One region of the Microbulbifer sp. ABF4_143 genome, then DNA from elsewhere that is predicted to be linked to it. Evidence: predicted binding sites of a transcription regulator. Region 1 holds the regulator's gene; the other holds the start of a gene.

Region 1 (10,004 bases):
GTTGGGGCGCACGGACACTGTGTCCGTGTCCATCAGGCCGCCGGCGGTCTCCTCGTCGTAGGCGAGCACACTCTCGACCCGCGCGCGGTCCGTCTCGCTCATCGCGGAGAGCACTTCCGCCATGACCCTTTCCGGCAGCTGCTGCAGGATATCCGCCACGTCGTCGGCGTCGAGGCCCTCCATCACCGCCACCATCTGCTCGGTGTCCATGGTGGCCAGTATCTGGCTCTGCACCTCGTCGGTGAGCTCCTGCAGGACCTCGCCCTCGATCTCGGTGTCGATCAGCTTCCACAGCACCTGGCGGATACGCGGCGGCGAGCTCTCCAGCAGCTGGGCGATGCTCTGCGGTGTCAGGGTGGCGAGCATGCGCCGCACTTCGCGCCCGGTGCCGCTGTCGAGCGCGGCGAACAACTCCCCCAGCTGGTTCTGTGTGCGGAACTTGATTTCTGCTGGGGGAGTATTGGACACGGCGTTTCCTTTGTGGGTGGATGGTGGTGGTTAGTGGCGAGGGGGGATTCTATGCCGATCCCCGGTCGCTCTCCACTGCGGTGGTTACTCGGCTTCGCCGAAGCGGTCTGCGACCAGTTCGCTGATGGCGCTGAGGGCGGCGTCTTCGTCGCGGCCGTCGACTTCCAGTTCCAGTTCAGTGCCCTTGCCGGCGGCCAGCAGCATCAGCGCCATGACGCTCTTGCCGTCCACGCATTTACCGTTGCAGTGCACCTTGATATCGGCGGAGAAGCGGGCCGAGGTCTGTGCGAATTTGCTCGCGGCGCGGGCGTGCAGGCCCAGCTTGTTGATGATCTGGAGGCGGCTCTTCTGCATGGGGCGTCGACTGTTCCGGCTTGCTGGTGGGCTTATTTCTGCTGTTCGCGGTGGCGGACCTGCACATTGTCGAACTGGCTGGAAAACCGCTCGGCCAGCTGTTCCACCATATACACGGAGCGGTGGCGGCCGCCGGTGCAGCCGATCGAGACGCAGGTGTAGCTGCGGTTGCTCTTCTGGTAGGAGGGCAGCCAGCGCTGCAGGAATTCGCTGATGTCCCGCTCCATGTCGGCGGTCTCCGGGTGGGTGCGCAGGAACTCGATCACCTCCGGGTCCAGGCCGGTCTTCTGGCGCAGCTCCGCGACCCAGTAGGGGTTGGGCAGGCAGCGCAGGTCGAACACCAGGTCCGCGTCCACCGGCACGCCGTGTTTGAAGCCGAAGGATTGGAACAGGATTGCCATGCCCTCGGAGCCGTCGCCCACCACGCGGGTTTTGACCAGGTCGCGCAGCTGGTGCAGGCTGAGGCTGCTGGTGTCTATGACCAGATCGGCCATGGCGGAGATGGGGGCCAGCAGCTCTTTTTCCCGGTTCAGGGCTTCGAGCAGGTGGGTGCGGTTGTCGGAGAGCGGGTGTTTGCGGCGGGTCTCGCTGAAGCGCTGCACCAGCACCGGCGAGCGCGCATCCAGGTAAATCACGTCGCACTGGATGCCGCTCGCGCGCAGGGATTCGATTACGGCCGGGGCCTGCTGGACATCCTGCCACAGGTTGCGGGCGTCGATGCCGAGCGCCAGGCGCGGGCTGCCGAGCGCGCTCTGGGGGCTGTCGGCCTGCGGCTGTTCGCGCGCCCGCTTGACCAGTTCCGGCAGCAGGCTGGCGGGCAGGTTGTCGATGCAGTTGAAGCCGACATCCTCCAGCAATTGCAGGGCGGAGCTTTTTCCGGAGCCGGAGCGGCCGCTGATAATCACTAGGCGCATAGTGGGAGCGATCAGTGGTTAGTGGTCGGTGACCAATGATAAGGGACTGTTGTCAAACCTGCACGGCCGGCCACCGATCAGGCCGCGGCGGCACTGTCGATGGCGAGGGCGTAGAGTTCGTCGCCGCTCTGCGCCTGGCGCAGTTTTTCCCTTACCCGGCTGTCGGAGAAGAGGGCGGCGATTTCCGCCAGGGTCTCCAGGTGCTCCTGTTCGGCGTCCTCCGGCACCAGCAGCGCGAACAGAAGGTCCACCGGTTGGCGGTCGGCGGCGTCGAAGTCGATGGCGGGCTCGGTGGTGCAGAGCACACCGATCGGACGTTCGCAGCCGGGCAGGCGGCAGTGGGGAATGGCCACGCCGTCGCCGATGCCGGTGGAGCCTAGGCGCTCGCGGGCAATCAGCTGGTTGAAGGTGGTGTCGGCGTCGTGTTGTGGATATTGTTCGGCGATGGCCTGGGCAATATTGAGCAGCAGTTTCTTTTTGCTGCTCCCCGCCAGGTGACAGAGACTCAGGCGGGGAGAGAGTAATGCTTCCAATGTCATAGTTCAGCGGTGGTTCTGCAACTTCTCTTTGTATTTTTTCAGTTGGCGATCCAGCTTGTCCGTGACGGCGTCTATGGCCGCATACATGTCTTTGTCTTCGGAGCCGGCGCAGAGATCGTGCCCGTTGATATGGACCACGGCCTCGGCTTTCTGGATCAGTTTTTCCACCGACAGGATGACCTGGGCGGTGGTGATGTTGTCGTAGTGTCGGGAGAGTTTTTCCAGCTTGGTCTCGCAGTAATCGCGGATGGGCGGAGTTACATCGACGTGGTGACCACTAATGTTGATCTGCATGGACTTCTCCTTATCGAGAGCATCGCTTGGCGGCGCCCCCCGTTTGGGCGGCAACCCTACTAGGAAGTGCGCCAGAATGGAAGGATACACTCAAAGTTTGAGTATCGGTCGTGCAAGGGGTGCCATTGGGCGTCCATCAATTTGTGACTGGGAGTTCTTGTCTGGTCATGGATGGCGCTGTAGCGGGTCCGCTTTGCGCTTCGTATGCGATTCGGCGGGCGGCGCTGCTGCCGGGGGCCCTTTGTGGGACACGCTGTGAATACGTCCCTGTACGCTCTCCGCGGCCATCCCTGGCCGTGAAAGGTCCCGCAAACGGCCCCCGGCATCACCGCCTTCGCGTCACGTTTCGGTGAACCCTCGTCCCGAATCAAACCAGTCGCTTGCGCTCGCTGGAGGAGGGGATGCCCATGGACTCGCGGTACTTGGCCACGGTGCGCCGCGCCACCTTGATGCCCTGTTTGTCCAGTTCCTGGGTGATCTTGTTGTCGGACAGCGGCTTGCGCGGCGGCTCGGCGTCGATCAGTTTGCGGATCATCGCGCGGATGGCGGTGGAGGAGGCGTCTTCGCCGGAGTCGGTGCTGACGTGGCTGGAGAAGAAGTACTTGAGCTCGAAGACACCGCGTGGGGTCAGCATGTATTTCTGCGTGGTGACCCGGGAAACGGTGGATTCGTGCATGCCGATGGTCTCGGCAATATCCGCCAGCACCATGGGTTTCATCGCCTCGGGACCCAGCTCGAAAAAGCCCTGCTGCTTCTCGACGATACTCGATGCGACCTTGAGCAGGGTTTCGTTGCGGCTCTGCAGACTCTTCAGGAACCAGCGCGCCTCCTGCAGGTGGTCGCGCAGGAAGTTGTTATCGCGGGAGTTGTCGGCGCGCCGGATCAGCGCCGCGTAGTCGCCGTTGATGCGCAGCCTCGGGGTGGTCTCCGGATTCAGTTCCACCAGCCAGCGCTGCTCCCTGCGGCTGACGATGATGTCGGGCACCACATACTGCGGTTCCTCGCCGCCGAAGGCCTCGCCGGGATAGGGGGTCAGAGTCTGGATCAGGCGCACCACCTCCCCCAGTTGGGCCTCGTTCAGACGCGTGCGGCGGCTGAGGCTGCGGAAGTCGCGCTTGCCGAGCAGGTCCAGGTGCCGCTCGACCACCGCCTGCGCCTGCGCGAGCCAGGGGGTGCCGGCCGGCAGTTGGCGCAGCTGTAGCAGCAGGCTCTCGCGCAGGTCGCGGGCGCCGCAGCCGGCGGGCTCGAACTGCTGAATGGTCTTGAGTACGGTGAGGATTTCGTCCTCCTCCGCACCGGTCGCCGCGGCAATTTCGGCCAGTGGGGTTTCCAGGAAGCCGCTCGGCGCTATGCCGTCGATCAGGTTCTCGCCGATCAGCTTGTCGCGTTCGCTGAGGGTGGTGAGGTTGAGCTGCCACAGCAGGTGGTCCTGCAGGCTGTCGGGGGCGGCGTTGCGCTGTTCCAGGGCGAGCTCGTCGCCGTCGCCAGTGTAGCTGCCGCCGCTGTAGATATCGTCCCAGCGGGTGTCCACGGGGAGCTCGTCGGGGATGTCCTGGCTCCAGTCGCTCTCGCCGTCCGCTTCGCCGCCCTGCGGGTCGTCGTTGGCGGCGGCCTGTTCCGGGAGCTGCTCCCCGACGGACTCGGGCGCGGTGTACTCCTCGCCGTCCACCTCCAGCAGCGGGTTGCTGTCCAGCGCCGACTGGACCTCCTGCTGCAGGTCCAGTGTCGACAGCTGCAGCAGGCGGATCGCCTGTTGCAGCTGGGGCGTCATCGTCAGCTGGGTGCCGAGCTTTAGCTGGAGAGACTGCTTCATATCTGGGGACTGCAGACCAGGGTGGCGGATGATTCGTCTAAATATCCAAGACGCAGCAGACTAACCTTCTGGCCGGGTGATTACAAGCAATAAGTGTGCCGAAGTTGCAGCGGGAAATTGTGGCAGGATCTGCCGGAAGGTGATGGAGTTCCGGTCACCGCCGGGAATGGGTGACCGGAAGGGTGGAATGGCGCTAAATGGTAAATTCGTGTCCCAAATACACCTCGCGCACCTGCTGGTTGGCGAGCACTTCCGCGGGAGTGCCGGCGGCGATGATGTGGCCCTCGCTGACGATATAGGCGGTCTCGCAGATATCCAGCGTCTCGCGCACATTGTGGTCGGTGATCAGCACGCCGATACCGCGGTCGCGCAGGTGGCGGATGATCTGCTTGATATCGTTGACCGATATCGGGTCCACGCCGGCGAAGGGTTCGTCCAGCAGCACGAAGTTGGGGTCCGTGGCCAGGGCGCGGGCTATTTCCACACGGCGGCGCTCGCCGCCGGACAGGGCCATGCCGAGGCTGTTCTCGATATGGGTGATATTGAACTCCTGCAGCAGTTCCGTCGCCCGCTGCAGCCGCTCGGCGCGGGACAGGTCCTTGCGCGTCTCGAGGATGGCGAGGATGTTGTCGCGCACCGACAGGCGGCGGAAGACCGAGGCCTCCTGGGGCAGGTAGCCGATACCCTTGCGCGCGCGACCGTGCATGGACAGGCGGGTGATGTCCTCGCCGTCGATCAGCACCTGTCCGGCGTCCGCCTGCACCAGGCCGGCGATCATATAAAAACAGGTGGTCTTGCCGGCGCCGTTGGGGCCGAGCAGGCCGACCACCTGGCCGTTGGTCACGCTGACGGATACGTCCTGGACCACCTTTCGCTTCTTGTACTGTTTGGCGAGGTGTAACGCTTTCAGCGTTGGCATACTTGTGTTCCGAATTCTGTCTGTGCGGCGCTGGCGGGTTCGCCCCGCGCCTGTTGGATGCTTGGTCGTGCGCTACTGGTCCCGCTGGGTCTCGCCGCTCTGCTGGTTGCCGGTTTTCTTTTCCGGCTTCCAGATCATTTCCACGCGGCCTTCGCCGGATTGTCCGTGGGCCTGCATCTGTTCGCTGTTCAGGTCGTAGTCGATCTTCTCCGCGGTCAGGGTGTTGCCGTCGCGGTCCACATGGGCGTCGCCGGTCAGGTGCAGCTCGTCGGAGCTGACGGTGAACTCGATGCGCCGGGCCCGCGCCTTGACCGGGTTCTGGCTCTGCTGCACCTGCTGCTGGAAGTGCGCCGGCTTGCCGGTGGCGATTACGCGGCTGATCTCGCCGGCGGCGTTGCCGTGCACTTCGACGCGGTCGGCGCGGATCTGCAGCGAGCCCTGGGTGATGACCACATTGCCGCTGTAGACGGACAGGTTCTTGCCGCGGTCGGCCTGCAGGTGTTTGGCCTGCACCTTGATCGGCTGTTCGCGGTCGTCCGGCAGCGCCTGGGCCTGGGCGCCCAGGAGCAGCATGGCGGCGATGGGCGCCAGGTAGCGGCGCAGGTGGCGGCTTGGGTTACTCGGTTTCATAGCTGCTCTTAACGTCGGAGAGGATTTCCACCCGGTCTTCCTTCAGGAAGGCGCGCAGGCCTTTGCCGGTGGTGATGTTCGGGCCGGCGGTAATGGTAACAACTTTGTCCGTCTCGGCGTATTCCTCGCGGGGCTCGATGGTGATGGCCTGGGTATCCAGTCTGATGCCGCCGGGCGCCGGAAGTTCGGTGACTTTCACGTCACCGCGCAGTACGACGCGCTCGCCGTTGTTGTGGGCGACGCCGCTGCGGGACTCGGTGCGCCATTTCGGCTGGTGCTCCTGGTAGAAGAGGATGCGCGGCTCGGTCAGGTCGGCGCGGTCGCGGCGCTCGAACTGGAAGTAGGTGATCTTTTCGGCGTCCACGCGGTAGGCGAGGGTACCCTCTTCGTTGAAGTGGCGCGTCCTGGCGTCGTGGATCACCAGGTCGGCGGCGCGCTTTTGCTCCTGGGGAGTCGGTTTTTTGCCGAGCAGCTGCGGCGGCGGGCTCTCGGCGAACCAGAGCCCGGCGCTGATCAGCAGCACGACGATGACCAGGGGCAGCCATGTGCGCATCAGTCTTCTCCGTCGGAGGCGATATAGGGGGCCAGTGCGGCGTCGAAGGTGCCCTGGGCCTGCATGATGCGGTCGCACACCTCGCGCACCGCGCCCTCGCCGCCGCGGGCCTGCGTGACCCACAGGGCGCGCTCGCGCACCGGCGGCGCGGCGTTGGGGACCGAGATGGGGCAGCCGACGCGGGTCATCACCAGCAGGTCCGGGTAGTCGTCGCCGACAAAGGCGATATCCTCGAGGCGGCAGGGCTCGTCGGCAAACAGTTCCTGCAGCGCGGTAAACTTGTCCTCGCGGCCCTGGATCAGCTTGCTGACGCCAAGGTCGTGGGCGCGGCGCTCGACCACGGCGCTGCGCCGGCCGGTGATGATCGCCACGCGCACACCGGATTTCTGCAGCATCTTGATGCCGTGGCCGTCCAGCGTATTGAAGGTCTTCAGCTCATTGCCGCTGTTGTCGAAATAGAGCTTGCCGTCGGTCAGCACGCCGTCGACGTCCAGCGCCAGCCAGCGGACTTTTTTCAGGGCTTGGTTGAGTTTTTCTTCTGTGGTCACGGATTGTCCTTAACGGCTTTCGGGGCGGCAGCGCCTTCGTATCGTGTTTCAGTCGTAGGGTGGACAGGCGCAACGCGTCCACCAACGGCGCTGCCGGATCAAATCACGCCGGCGCGCAGTATATCGTGCATATGCAGTACACCGACCGGGTGGTGCGCCTCGTCCTCGACCACCAGCGCGGTGATCTTGTGATCCTCCATGATGCGCAGCGCCTCTGCGGCCAGGGTCTCCGAGGAGACGGTCTTCGGGCGGCGGCTCATGACCTCCTCCATCGTGGCCTTGTCCAGTTCCACCTTGTGGTCGATCACCCGGCGCAGGTCGCCGTCGGTGAAGACGCCGAGCAGGGTGCCCTTGTGGTCGACCACCGTCGTCATGCCGAAGCCCTTGCTGGTCATCTCCAGCAGCGCCTTGGACAGCAGGGTTTCCGGGAATACCTGCGGCAGCTCGTCGCCGGAGTGCATTACGTCTTCCACCTTCAGCAGCAGTCGGCGGCCGAGGGCGCCGCCCGGGTGGGAGAAGGCGAAGTCTTCGGCGGTAAAGCCGCGCGCCTCCAGCAGTGCAACCGCCAGGGCGTCGCCCATCACCAGGGTCACGGTGGTGGAAGAGGTGGGGGCCAGGCCCAGGGGGCAGGCCTCGGTTTCCACGGCGATATCCAGGTTGACATCGGCGGCCTGGGCCAGGGGGGAGTCCGCCTTGCCGGTCATGCTGATCATCGGAATGCCGAGGCGCTTCAGCAGTGGCAGCAGGGTCAGCACTTCCGCGGAGGAACCGGAGTTGGAGATGGCGATGACCAGGTCGTCCCGGGTAATCATGCCCAGGTCGCCGTGGCTGGCCTCGCCCGGGTGTACGAAGAAGCTCGGCGTGCCGGTGCTGGCCAGGGTGGCGGCGATCTTGCGGCCGATATGGCCGGACTTGCCCATGCCGGTGACGATGGTGCGCCCGCGGCACTGCAGGATCAGTTCGCAGGCGCGCTTGAATTCGTCGTTGATTCTGGTTTCCAGCGCGGCCACGGCCTCTGTTTCCATCAGTACAGTGCGGCGCCCCGCTTGCAAAATCAGGTCCTGGGTCATTGGGTGTCTCTAGTTTTCCGCTTCTACTTCTATTGAGTGTAGAGATTTCGCATGTGGCGCCGGTCGCCGGCGGAGCTCCGCTGAAGCGGGGCGCGGCCCGGGGAGCGGCTCACGGGCGCGAATCCGCCTGCCTTGCGGCGTGCTAATCTCTATCTGCTGTCTATAGGAATGTTGAATTCCGTGAAATCCGCCCCACGGCGCGGCAGGCGGCAGTTTGCCTGTGATGGGCGGCCACGCTATTGAACGCCGGCCATGGTATAGTCTGCCGCCGCCTCTGTCAGCTCTGTCGCTCAGTGGATGATCTACAGGTCTGCGAACCCGGGGCGGAACGCCGAAATATCCGGCGTCGCCATGGCACTTAATTGCACCATGTGCGTCCAAGGAACGATTTGCCAATGGGAGAAACTTTGTGAACGTATCGTCATTGAATGGTCGGCTGGGTCTTTTGCAGTGGATGAAGCTCGCCCTCTGCGCCCTGCTGGTGTCCGCCTGGGTCCCGTCCGCGAATGCTGCCCAGAATCCCTACACGATGATCGAAGGGGTGTCCCAGAACCTGCTGGGGGTGATCCGAGCCAATGCCCAATACCTGAATTCGGATCCGCAGCGCTACTACAGCGCCGTGGACAGTGTGCTGACGCCGGTGGTGGATTTCGATTTCATCGCCCGCGGTGTCATGGGCCGTTACGCCAAACAGGCGACCGCGGCACAGCGCTCGCGCTTTACCAGCGCGTTCCGCCGCGACCTGGTGGCCACCTTCGCCCGCGGTGTGGCCACCTTCGGCGACATGGATGTGCGGGTCGTGAACCCCGGCTCAGCGCCCAGCGGCAACCGCGTCAACGTGCTGCAGGAGGTGCGCAGCAAAGAGGGCATCACCAAGGTCTCCTACACGCTGGTGCGCAATCGCGCCGGGCAGTGGAAGCTGATCAACGTGATTCTCAACGGGGTCAATCTGGGCAAGACCTTCCGCAGCCAGTTTGCGCAGTCGATGCAGACACACGGCGATATCGACAAGGTAATCGCCAACTGGTCCGCCCGCGATGTGGCGGACAAGGTGAGCTGAGGCGCGCCCATTCCGGTCGCGCGGCTGCGGCTGCGCGACCGCTTGGTTTCCAGTACACTTGCGCGCTGTTTTTCAAATCAACGCGATCCCGCCTATGCAACCCGAAGATATCAAGGCCCTGATCGAAGGGCACATTCCCGAGAGCCGTGCCGAAGTCGCCTTCGAGGGCAGCCACCTGATGGTCACCGTCGTCAGTCCGGCCTTCGCGGGGCTGAGCCGGCTGAAGAAACAGCAGCTGGTCTATGCCGCGCTCGGTGACAAGATTGCCGACGGCACCCTGCACGCTGTGCAGATGCAGACCCTCACTCCGGAAGAGGCCGGCCTCTCTTGACCTTGCGGTGAAACGGGCCCGGGCTGCCCGCGACCAGTTTCACCGGCGCCCGCAGGGCACCCATGTGCCCGCGCGAACTGCGGCCGAGCCGCTTAGGTAATGAATACGCGAGACTGAATGGATAAGTTAATCATCGAGGGCGGCAGCCCCATCTCCGGCACCCTGAAGATCTCGGGGGCCAAGAACGCCGCGCTGCCGATTCTCGCCGCCGCGCTGCTGGCGGACGGGCCGGTGCACATTCACAACCTGCCGCACCTGAACGACATCACCACCATGATCACGCTGCTGCGCTGCATGGGCTGCGAGGTGACCATCGACGAGAAACTGGGGGTGGAGATAGATCCGCGCTCGGTCAACGACGTCACCGCGCCCTACGAGCTGGTGAAGACGATGCGCGCCTCCATCCTGGTGCTGGGCCCGCTGCTGGCGCGCCACGGCGTGGCCAATGTGTCCTTTCCCGGCGGCTGTGCCATCGGCAGCCGCCCGGTGGATATCCACCTGAAGGGCCTGG
Region 2 (10,004 bases), on a different contig from region 1:
GATCCTGACGATTTCCTCCTCTCTCGCGGGGCGGGGCTGGCCGCGCTCCTCGACGAAAACAACCTTTTCGTCGGGCTCGTCGCTGTTGACGAACTGGCGGAAGCGCTTGAGCATTTCCGGATCCTCGATGGCGGTCTTCCACTCGCACTGGTAGCTGCCGATGACGTTGGCCATCTGCGCTTCCAGCTCCGGGCAGATTCCCAGCTTGTCGTCGATGATGACTTCGCGCAGGTAGTCCAGGCCGCCCTCCAGGTTTTCCAGCCACACCGAGGTGCGCTGCAGCTTGTCCGCGGTGCGCACATAGAACATCAGGAACCGGTCGATGTATTTGATCAGGGTTTCGTCGTCGAGATCGGTGGCGAAGAGATCCGCGTGGCGCGGGCGCATGCCGCCGTTGCCGCACACGAACAGGTTCCAGCCCTTCTCGGTGGCGATAACGCCGACGTCCTTGCTCTGCGCCTCGGCGCACTCCCGGGTGCAGCCGGACACCGCCATTTTTATCTTGTGCGGTGAGCGCAGCCCCTTGTAGCGGTTCTCGATATCCAGTGCCATCTTGACGCTGTCCTGTACACCGAAGCGGCACCAGGTGCTGCCGACGCAGGACTTAACCGTGCGCAGGGATTTTCCGTAGGCGTGGCCGGTCTCGAAGCCGGCGTCGATCAGTTCGCGCCAGATGTCCGGCAGCTGCTCCAGGCGCGCGCCGAACAGATCCACCCGCTGGCCGCCGGTGATCTTGGTGTAGAGCTTGTATTTTTTCGCCACCTGGCCGAGCACGATCAGCTTGTCCGGGGTAATCTCGCCACCGGGAATACGCGGCACCACCGAATAGCTGCCGTTTTTCTGCATATTGGCCATAAAGGTGTCGTTGGTGTCCTGCAGGCCGACGTGCGGCTTCTCCAGAATGTGCTCGTTCCACAGGGAGGCGAGAATCGAGGCCACCGCCGGCTTGCAGATTTCACAGCCGCGACCGCTGCCGTGCTTTTGCAGCAGCTCGCCGAAGGTTTTGATCTCCTCCACCTGCACTATGTGGAACAGCTCCTGACGGGTGAATGGAAAGTGCGCACAAAGGTGGTTGTTCACTTCCATACCCAGTGCCGCCAGCTCCTCGTCGACGACATTCTTCAGCAGCGCCGCGCAGCCGCCACAGCCGGTGGAGGCTTTGGTTGCGTCCTTCACTTCCGCCAGGGAGCAGCAGCCGCCGGCCACGGCGTCGACTATTTGCCCCTTGCTGACGTTGTGGCAGGAACAGATGGTTGCGGTGGCGGGCAGGGCGCCGGCACCGAGGGCGGGCGCGGCGCCGTCGGCGGCGGGCAGTATCAGCTGTTCCGGATGCTCGGGCAGATCGATATTGTTCAGGTGGTACTGCAGCAGCTGGTCGTAGTCACCGGTATCGCCGACCAGCACCGCGCCGAGTAATTTTTTGCCTTCCCCGTCGGTGATCATGCGCTTGTAGACGCCGCTCTGCTCGTCGATGAAGGTGATGGCCGCGGCGCCCTCGCTGCGGCCGTGGGCGTCGCCGATAGAGCCCACCTGCACGCCGAGCAGTTTCAGTTTGGTGCTCATATCGGCACCGGTAAAACGGGCGTCCTCGCCGCACAGCTGCGCGACTGTGTTGCGGGCCATGGTGTAACCCGGGGCCACCAGGCCGAAGATGCGGTTGTCGTAGAGGGCGCACTCGCCGATGGCGAAAATATTTCCGTCGGACGTGCGGCAGGACTCGTCGATGACGATACCGCCGCGCTCGCCGACTGCCAGGCCGGCGGCCTTGGCGAGCTTGTCCTCCGGGCGAATACCGGCGGAGAAGACGATCAGGTCGGTGAAGAGTTCCCTTTCGCCTTTGAACTGCATACGCAGGCGGCCGTCGACCTCCTCGATCAGCTCGGTGGCGGTACTGGTGTGCACCGTTACACCCAGGTCCTCGATCTTGTTCTTCAGCAGCTCCGAGCCGCCGGCGTCCAGCTGCACCGACATGAGCCCCGGGGCGAACTCCACCACATGGGCCTCGAGCCCCAGCTCGCGCAAGGCGTTGGCCGCCTCCAGTCCCAGCAGACCGCCGCCGACCACGACGCCGGTACTGCCGCCCTCGGCGGCCGCGCGGATCGCATCCAGGTCCTCGATGGTGCGGTAGACGAAGCACTTTTCGTGCTGATGCCCGGGAATCGGCGGCACGAAGGGATAGGAGCCGGTGGCGAGTACCAGGCGGTCGTAGCTTTTTTCGATACCGCTGGCGGAGGTGACGGTTTGCTTTTCCCGGTCGATGGCCACCGCGGCGTCGTTCAGCAGCAGCTCGAAGCCCCAGTCCCTGTATTGTTCGATCTTGCCCATGGCCAGGTCGTCGGCAGAGCGGCCGGCGAAATACTCGGACAGATGCACCCGGTCGTAGGCGGGTCTTGGCTCGGCGCAGAAGACGGTGACGTCGAACAGCGCTTTTTCCGGCCGCGCGGCCAGTTGCTCGAGGAAGTGGTGGCCCACCATGCCGTTGCCGATAACGATGAGTTTTTGCTTAACCATAAGTCTGCCATCTCAATCTGTTTTGTTCGGCAGGGGAGGTGGCGCGGTGGAGTGGCACGGGCGCCTCCTCTTCTGCCGAAGAGTCCGGGCGCCGTTGCCGCGGTTGGAGATAAGTTGTGTTGGTAGTTATTGATATTCAAGGTTTGTGCCAAAGTGAAATCAGCGGTTTTTTCAGGATTTTGGCGATAGACAGGGTTTTGCTTGCGATAAATTGGTGCGCCCGATGGGGTGACTGCCCCCCGACGGTGCCCGCAAGCGGGATTGATGGCAGCAGGGCCGCTACCACCGCCAGCTAATGGCAGAGCCGAAAGCCGGGTACCGATCGCGGCCACCGGCCGCTGCTACAGCAGATACAGCAGGTGCGACAGCAGTGACAGCAGCGCCACCAGTTGCCAGAACAGCAGCGGATTGCGCTCCATCAGTGGCCGAAATTCTTCACGGGTGAACTCCGGGTTCGGCGTCTGCAGGTCGTGTACGAATTCCGACAGCGCCGGGTAGCGGTGGCGCGGGTCCGGCGCGCAGGCCCGCCGCAGGGCGCCGTCTATCCACTCGGGAATATCCTCGCGGCGCTCGCGCACACTGATGTATTGCAGATGGGTGTAGCTCTTCAGTCGGTAGTGACTCAGGCCGGTGCGCTCGCGGTAGGGGTAGCGGCCGGTAAGCAGCTCGTAGGCGATAACGCCCAGGGAGAAGATATCCGAGCGGTGGCTGGGGGTGTCGCCGAAGAAATACTCCGGCGCGGCGTAGTTCTTGCTGCCCGGCGGTGTCTCGTCGCCCAGCTGCAGCCGCTCGCGCAGCCCGGCGCCGTCGGCGCCGCCCAGATCGATCAGCTTCAGGCGGCCGTCCTTTGCCACCATGATGTTTTCCGGCTTCAGGTCGCCGTGCACTATTTCCATGCGCTGCAGCCGGCGAAGCGCGCTGACCAGCTGGCCGATCAGTTCGCGCACCTGCTCCACCGGCGGCTCGGGATTCAGCTGCATCCACTGGCGCAGGTTCTGGCCGTCGATATATTCCAGTGCGTGGTAGAGGAACTGCCGCTGCGCGCGCGGCGGGAATATCCTGACAATACCCGGGTGGTCCAACCGGCGGCCGGTCCACTCCTCGGCGACGAAGCGCTCGATATAGAGGGGGTCGTCGGCGAAGTTGACCGAGGGGGTTTTGAGTACGCGCAGTTCGCCGCTATCGGTATCCCGCGCCAGGTACAGCTGGCTGCGGGGGCTGGCGTGCAGCTCCTGCAATATCAGGTAGCCGTCGATCTTGTGCCCCGGGCGCAGGTCCGGCGGAAAGGGCAGTTGGCGGTTGCGCTCCAGCAGGTCGTCGCCGCTCGGCTCGACCCGGTGCACGCGGCAGACCACTGCGCTCAGGTTGTCATCGGAGCCGCCGGCCAGGGCCACATCCACAAGCGTCTGGGCGGCGGTGTCGCCGCTTTGCCGCAGTATGTTCGCGATGACTTGCGCTGGGACAAAATCGTGTACGCCGTCGCTGGTGATCAGGTAGATATCGCCGGCTTGTAACACCTCGCGGCGGTAGTCCAGCTCGAGATGGGAGTCCATGCCCAGCGCGCGGCTCAGGAAGGTGCGCCCGGGGCCCAGGGCGCGGCTGTGATCGCGGGTCAGGCATTCCAGTGTGCCGTCGCGCAGCCGGTGAATGCGCGAATCGCCGATATGGATCAGGTGGGCGCTGGCCCCCTGCAAAACGACGGCGGAAAAGGTGGTGAGCCAACCCTGGCGGATCTCCCCGCCGGCCCCCTGGCGGTAGAGCCAACTGTTCAGCGACTGCAGCACCCGCGACGCGGCCTGTTTTACCGGCCAGGTTTCCGGCGTGCTGTAGTAGTCGGACAGGAAGCCGCTGATCGCCGCCCGCGCCGCCTCGCCGCCGGCCTCGGCGCTGGCGACGCCGTCGGCGACGGCGGCCAGGGTACCGCGGGCGCGCAGCTCCACCGCATCCGGGTTACAGGCGGCACAGGCGTCGTCGTTGTGGGGGCGCCGGCCGGCACTGGAAGCGCTGGAGACTTCCAGCGCGGGGCGGGCCCGCGGCCCGCTTGAAGCGCCGGGGTCTTCGGTGCGCGACGGCGAAGCGCTCTGCGTTTGCAGGTCAGGCGACATCGATCAGCGACACGCTGCCGTCGGGCATGATTTCGGCCATCTGTCCCTGCGGCTCCTCCATCAGCAGCAGTACCGCGAAGCCGAGCAAGGCGGTGGCGGCGATGACCAGAAAGAAGGTCTGGTAGGACACCAGACTCAGCACCGTCAGGTAGAAGACGGCTCCGACATTGCCGTAGGCGCCGGTCATTCCGGCGATCTGGCCGGTCAGGCGGCGCTTGATCAGCGGTACCACGGCGAATACGGCCCCCTCGCCGGCCTGCACGAAGAAGGAGCACAGCATGGCCGCGCCCACCGCCAGATACAGGGGCCAGGAGGCCGAGATCAGGCTCATCAGGAAATAGCCCGCGGCGAGGCCGGCGACCAGTATCAGCAGCGTCGGTTTGCGCCCGAAGCGGTCACTGAACAGGCCGCCCGCCGGGCGCGATACCAGGTTCATGAAGGCGTAGGCACTGCCGAGCAGGCCGGCCTTGACCGGATCCAGGGTGAATGTCTCGGAAAAAAACAGCGGCAGCATGGAGACCACCGCCAGTTCGGAGCCAAAGGTGGCGAAATAGAGCAGATTCAGCACCGCGACCTGCTTGAATTTGTAGCGGTGCATCGGTGCCGGCGGATTGCGGAACACCTCGCGGTTGATGCTGTAAGTTTTTTTGGCGTCCAGGACGTAGAGTAGTGCCAGGCCGCCGTAGATCAGCGCGGCCCAGAATTCGGAGATGATGCCGACACCGGCGGACAGCTTCCAGGTCAGCAGTGCCAGCGCCGCGTACAGCGGGATTTTCATCACCAGCAGCAGCGCGAAGTCCCCGGGGCTGGTCACTTCCATCGCGCCGATTCTTTTCGGCTTGAAATAGGTGGAGCCCTTGGGGGTATCGGTGACCGAGAAATAGTAGACCAGGCTGTAGACCAGTGCGATGGCGCCGGTCAGGCCTATGGCCCAGCGCCAGCCCTCATTTCCCGGTGTGTCGCCGCCGAAAATCAGTGCGATGGTGGGCAGGCTCATGGCCGCGGCGGCGGAGCCGAAATTGCCCCAGCCGCCGTAAATGCCCTCGGCGGTGCCCAGTTGTCGTGCCGGAAACCATTCGGACACCATGCGGATACCCACCACGAAACCGGCGCCGATAAAGCCGAGCAGGAAGCGGCCGAGGGCCGCTTGCACGAAGTTGTCGGCGAGCGCGAACAGGAAGCAGGGCAGGCTGCCGACGGCGAGCAGCAGGGAAAAGGTCAGGCGCGGGCCGTATTTGTCGGTCAGCATACCGATCACGATACGCGCGGGAATCGTCAGGGCCACGTTCAGGATCAACAGGGTTTTCACCTGATCCGGACTCAGCGACAGGCTCTCGGCGATGGAGAGCAGCAGCGGCGCATGGCTGAACCAGGCAAAGAAACAGATAAAAAAGGCCACCCAGGTCAGGTGAAGAACTTTGGTTTTCCCGCGGAAGGAAAACAGGTTCAGGGTATCACTGGACATGTTTATTTCCCCTTGTGGATTTGTCGCGGGCACAAAAAAAGCCCACGGGGCGGTTTATCCGCTGCCGGTGGACTTCGTTGTCCGTTCAATAATTTTTCGGGGGCCAGCCAATCCGTATCCGCTTGAATAGGGGGTTGGCGACCGCATTAAAGAAAGTGTCTATCAGGCCGCTGAAAGATACTTTTTCAGCAAGTTGCCATTCAAATTGCGTGCCATCATTTCCGTTCGCGTGGCGATATGCGCGCAGCCGCGATTCTGGCTGCGGGTGGCGCTGTGTGCTCTCTTCAGTGTCCGGCCTGAAAATACTGAATGATCTGCTCCGCCACCTCGCGCATGGTGGTATTGCTGCGCATGGCCAGGCTGCGCAGCGTCTTGTGGGCGGCGGCCTCGCCCAGCTCCTTCTTTGCCATCAGCAGGCCCTTGGCCCGTTCTATGGCCTTGCGGTCGTCCAGCTGCTGCCGGGCGCGCGCGAGGGATTCGCGCAGCTGCTGAAGCTGGCGGAAGCGGGCCAGGGCCATGACGATCGCGGTCTGTACCCGCTCCGCGCTTATGCCCTCCGCCATATAGGCGCTGACTCCGGAGGCCAGCGCGCGGCCGATAAAGTCCGCATCGCCACCGCTGGCAAACAGGGCTACCGGGATGGGAGCCTGGCGGTCGAGCACCGCCAGGCCCTCGAGCAGATCCGGGTCCGGAGCCCCCATATCGATCAGCAGCAGATCCGGTCTGTGCCTTTCCACCCGGTACAGCAGCCCCTCGGCACTGTCGAGCTGTGCCAGTAGGCGGTGGCCTGCTGCGCGCAGCCGTTCGCACACAGCCCGCACGTGCTCTGTCCGGCCGCCGACCAGTATGATGTCGAGGGGGTTGTCCATCTCTGCGCGCTTTTCAGGAAGTTTGCCCGGGGATAACAGCGGTCGCGTCGCCGCGAAACCGGGTTTTCCCGCCATTCATACAATCAAGAGCTGTGCCAAGTGCAAAAGTGGACTCCTATGTGACTGACGCCGCGGCTTTCGGGCGATGGTGACGCCTTAGGAACCTCTGAATAACTCCATAGCCTCTCTGCGGGCCCTGAAGCGTGCAGATGCAAGGCGCAGCTCGCAGCGAATGGCCCGGCCCTTTGCAAGAGCTGCAACGCCGCAGATGCATGCTTCAGGGCCCGCCCCGCGGGGCTTTCAGAGCGATCCACACTCTGCGTTGCGACTTTTTGAAAGGTCTGGACATTCCTACAAAGTCGCGCCTTGATTGTGAACCGCTCTGAAAGCCAGAGAGGCCATGGAGTTATTCAGAGGTTCCCTTAGTATCGATACCGCCATTGCAGTGCGCTTCACGGTCCGGGCGGGCGGCCGCACGGCGCTGGTGCATCGGTTTCTGTGGCGGCCTGTTTTTGGTGCGCGGTGACATCCGGGTCCGCCGACCGGCGGCGCGTACCGCCCGGTCGCAAAGCGCATGGGCCGTGTCGCCACCGGGGATCCGGGTTGGGTGTGGAGTCATTTCGCGCCAATTTCCGGCGCTGACCTGCATCTGGAAGGCGAAAATTTTCTGCGCAATCAGTTACAGTTGTAACCAGGGGCGCTCGCCCGTATCGCAGCGCTTGTGCTGTCGGAGTTATAGGCAGAAGCTAATTTCGTTATTGATAATTCTTATATCGTTGATCGACTAATTTCCTTTTAATAGCTTCCCGCTGCGTATAGAATTTTTTTCTGCTTCCGTATGCGGCAGACCCATATAATTCTTCCAACAGGGGGTTCTGCAGCAGGGAGTGCGAAAAGTGGTGTTCGATCTATAAGCAGTATTCGATATATAAATAGAAATCTACCTTACCGAGGGAGCATAGCGGTGATCATAGCCATTCCGAGAGAGACCGCACCGGGGGAGGCGCGGGTAGCGGCAACTCCCGACAGCGTGAAGCGTTTGCGCGATCTGGGTTTTTCCGTCGCGGTTGAAAAAGGCGCGGGCGCAGCGGCCAGTTTTACCGACGCGGCCTACGCAGAAGCCGGAGCCGAAATCCGCGGCGATATCAAAAGCTGCCTGCAGGACGCCGGCCTGGTGCTCAAGGTGCAGGCCCCCAGCGACGAGGAGCTGGCACTGATCCCCGAGGGCGCCACCCTGGTCGCCTTCCTGAAGCCGGCACAGAATCCCGAGCTGTTGCAGAAACTCGCCGAGCGGAAGATCAATGCGCTCGCGGTGGAGTCCATTCCCAGAATTTCCCGCGCGCAAAAAATGGATGCGCTCAGTTCCATGGCCAATATCGCCGGCTATCGCGCGGTGATCGAGGCGGCGCACAACTTCGGTCGTTTCTTTACCGGGCAGATCACCGCCGCCGGCAAGATTCCGCCGGCCAAGGTGCTGGTGATCGGCGCCGGCGTGGCCGGCCTTTCCGCCATCGGCACCGCCAAGGGTATGGGGGCGGTGGTGCGCGCCTTTGACACCCGCGCCGAGGTGCGCGAGCAGGTGGAGTCCATGGGAGCGGAGTTCCTCACCGTGGAGATAGAGGAGGAGGGCTCCGGCCAGGGCGGTTACGCCAAGGAGATGTCGAAGGAGTTTATCGAGGCCGAGATGGCGCTGTTCCGCGAACAGGCCAAAGAGGTGGATATCGTTATCACCACCGCGCTGATCCCCGGCAAGCCGGCGCCCAAGCTGTGGCTCGCGGATATGGTCGACAGCATGGCCGAGGGCTCGGTGGTTGTGGACCTGGCCGCGGAGATGGGCGGCAACTGCGACTACACGGTGGCCGATGAAAAAGTCGTGAAAAACGGTGTGACCATTATCGGTTACACCAATCTGCCGAGCCGTGCCGCGACCCAGTCCTCCAGTCTCTACGCGACCAACCTGGCGCACCTGCTCAGCGAACTGGCGCCGGAGAAAAACGGCGAGATCAATATCAACTTCGACGACGAAGTGATCCGCGGCGCGACAGTGGTCAAGGGTGGCGAAATTACCTGGCCGCCGCCCCCGCCCAAGATTTCGGCGCAGCCGAAGCCGGCGGAAAAGAAACCCGAACCGCAGGTGACGGTGGTCGAGGAAAAGGCGCCCGCGAAGAAGTCGCCGCTGTCGATCCTGGCCTTCTGGGCCGTTGCCGGAAGCCTGCTGCTGTGGCTTGGCAAGGTGGCGCCGGCGGATTTCGTATCCCATTTTACCGTGTTCGTACTGGCCATCTTTGTCGGCTGGCAGGTGATCTGGAATGTGACCCACGCGCTGCACACACCGCTGATGAGTGTGACCAATGCCATTTCCGGCATTGTCATCGTCGGTGCGCTGCTGCAGGTGGGCGCGACCGGCTCCGGCCTGGTGACCCTGCTCGCCTTTGTCGCGGTGCTGGTGGCCAGCATCAATATATTCGGTGGCTTCTTCGTCACCTACCGCATGCTGAAAATGTTTCGGCGCTAAGAGGGGAGAGTAATGATGAACGGTATGATTTCCATGGCTTATCTCTTCTCCGCGGTGATGTTTATCCTGAGCCTCGGCGGGCTCTCCAGCCACGAGACGGCGCGGCGCGGCAATATCTACGGCATGGTCGGTATGGCGGTGGCCATCCTCGCCACCATCGCCGGCATCGTCGCCGGTGCCTACTGGATGGTGGCCATCGCCATGGCGGTGGGCGCGGTCATCGGGCTGGCCCTGGCCAAGCGCGTGGCGATGACGCAGATGCCGCAGATGGTGGCGCTGCTGCACAGTTTCGTCGGTCTGGCGGCGGTGCTGATCGGCTGGGGCGGCTTCCTCGATCCGCGCGTGTCCCTGAGCGGTGCCGAGCACATAGTGCACAACACCGAGATCTATCTGGGTATCTTTATCGGCGCGATTACGCTGACCGGCTCGGTGGTCGCCTTCGGCAAGCTGCAGGGGCTGATCTCCGGCAAGCCGCTGATGCTGCCCGCGCGCCACTGGCTGAATCTGGCCGCGATCCTCGCCTGCGTGGTGCTGGGGGC

Evidence for each region. Region 1 encodes sigma-54, which starts transcription at its own class of promoters, with help from an activator protein. Its sites were predicted from a motif close to TGGCACANNNNTTGCNNT; they were not measured.
Region 2: a site for sigma-54 is predicted at 6,279-6,296, ahead of ACXAF3_RS16730 (NarK family nitrate/nitrite MFS transporter). Genes of this name have one in related genera too.

The regions. Positions count from the first base shown of each region.
Region 1 is NZ_JBSWWT010000019.1:1,729-11,732, forward strand. Features, by position in the region: gene mgtE (magnesium transporter) at 1-468, opposite strand, end outside; gene ACXAF3_RS14285 (HPr family phosphocarrier protein) at 553-822, opposite strand; gene rapZ (RNase adapter RapZ) at 855-1,736, opposite strand; gene ptsN (PTS IIA-like nitrogen regulatory protein PtsN) at 1,814-2,275, opposite strand; gene hpf (ribosome hibernation-promoting factor, HPF/YfiA family) at 2,279-2,569, opposite strand; gene ACXAF3_RS14305 (RNA polymerase factor sigma-54) at 2,937-4,382, opposite strand; gene lptB (LPS export ABC transporter ATP-binding protein) at 4,576-5,301, opposite strand; gene lptA (lipopolysaccharide transport periplasmic protein LptA) at 5,374-5,931, opposite strand; gene lptC (LPS export ABC transporter periplasmic protein LptC) at 5,918-6,484, opposite strand; gene ACXAF3_RS14325 (KdsC family phosphatase) at 6,484-7,032, opposite strand; gene ACXAF3_RS14330 (KpsF/GutQ family sugar-phosphate isomerase) at 7,131-8,102, opposite strand; gene ACXAF3_RS14335 (MlaC/ttg2D family ABC transporter substrate-binding protein) at 8,512-9,162, shown strand; gene ACXAF3_RS14340 (BolA family protein) at 9,257-9,493, shown strand; gene murA (UDP-N-acetylglucosamine 1-carboxyvinyltransferase) at 9,611-10,004, shown strand, end outside.
Region 2 is NZ_JBSWWT010000027.1:37,263-47,266, forward strand. Features, by position in the region: gene nirB (nitrite reductase large subunit NirB) at 1-2,511, opposite strand, end outside; gene ACXAF3_RS16725 (bifunctional protein-serine/threonine kinase/phosphatase) at 2,853-4,616, opposite strand; gene ACXAF3_RS16730 (NarK family nitrate/nitrite MFS transporter) at 4,606-6,081, opposite strand; gene ACXAF3_RS16735 (ANTAR domain-containing response regulator) at 6,366-6,950, opposite strand; gene ACXAF3_RS16740 (Re/Si-specific NAD(P)(+) transhydrogenase subunit alpha) at 7,915-9,465, shown strand; gene pntB (Re/Si-specific NAD(P)(+) transhydrogenase subunit beta) at 9,481-10,004, shown strand, end outside.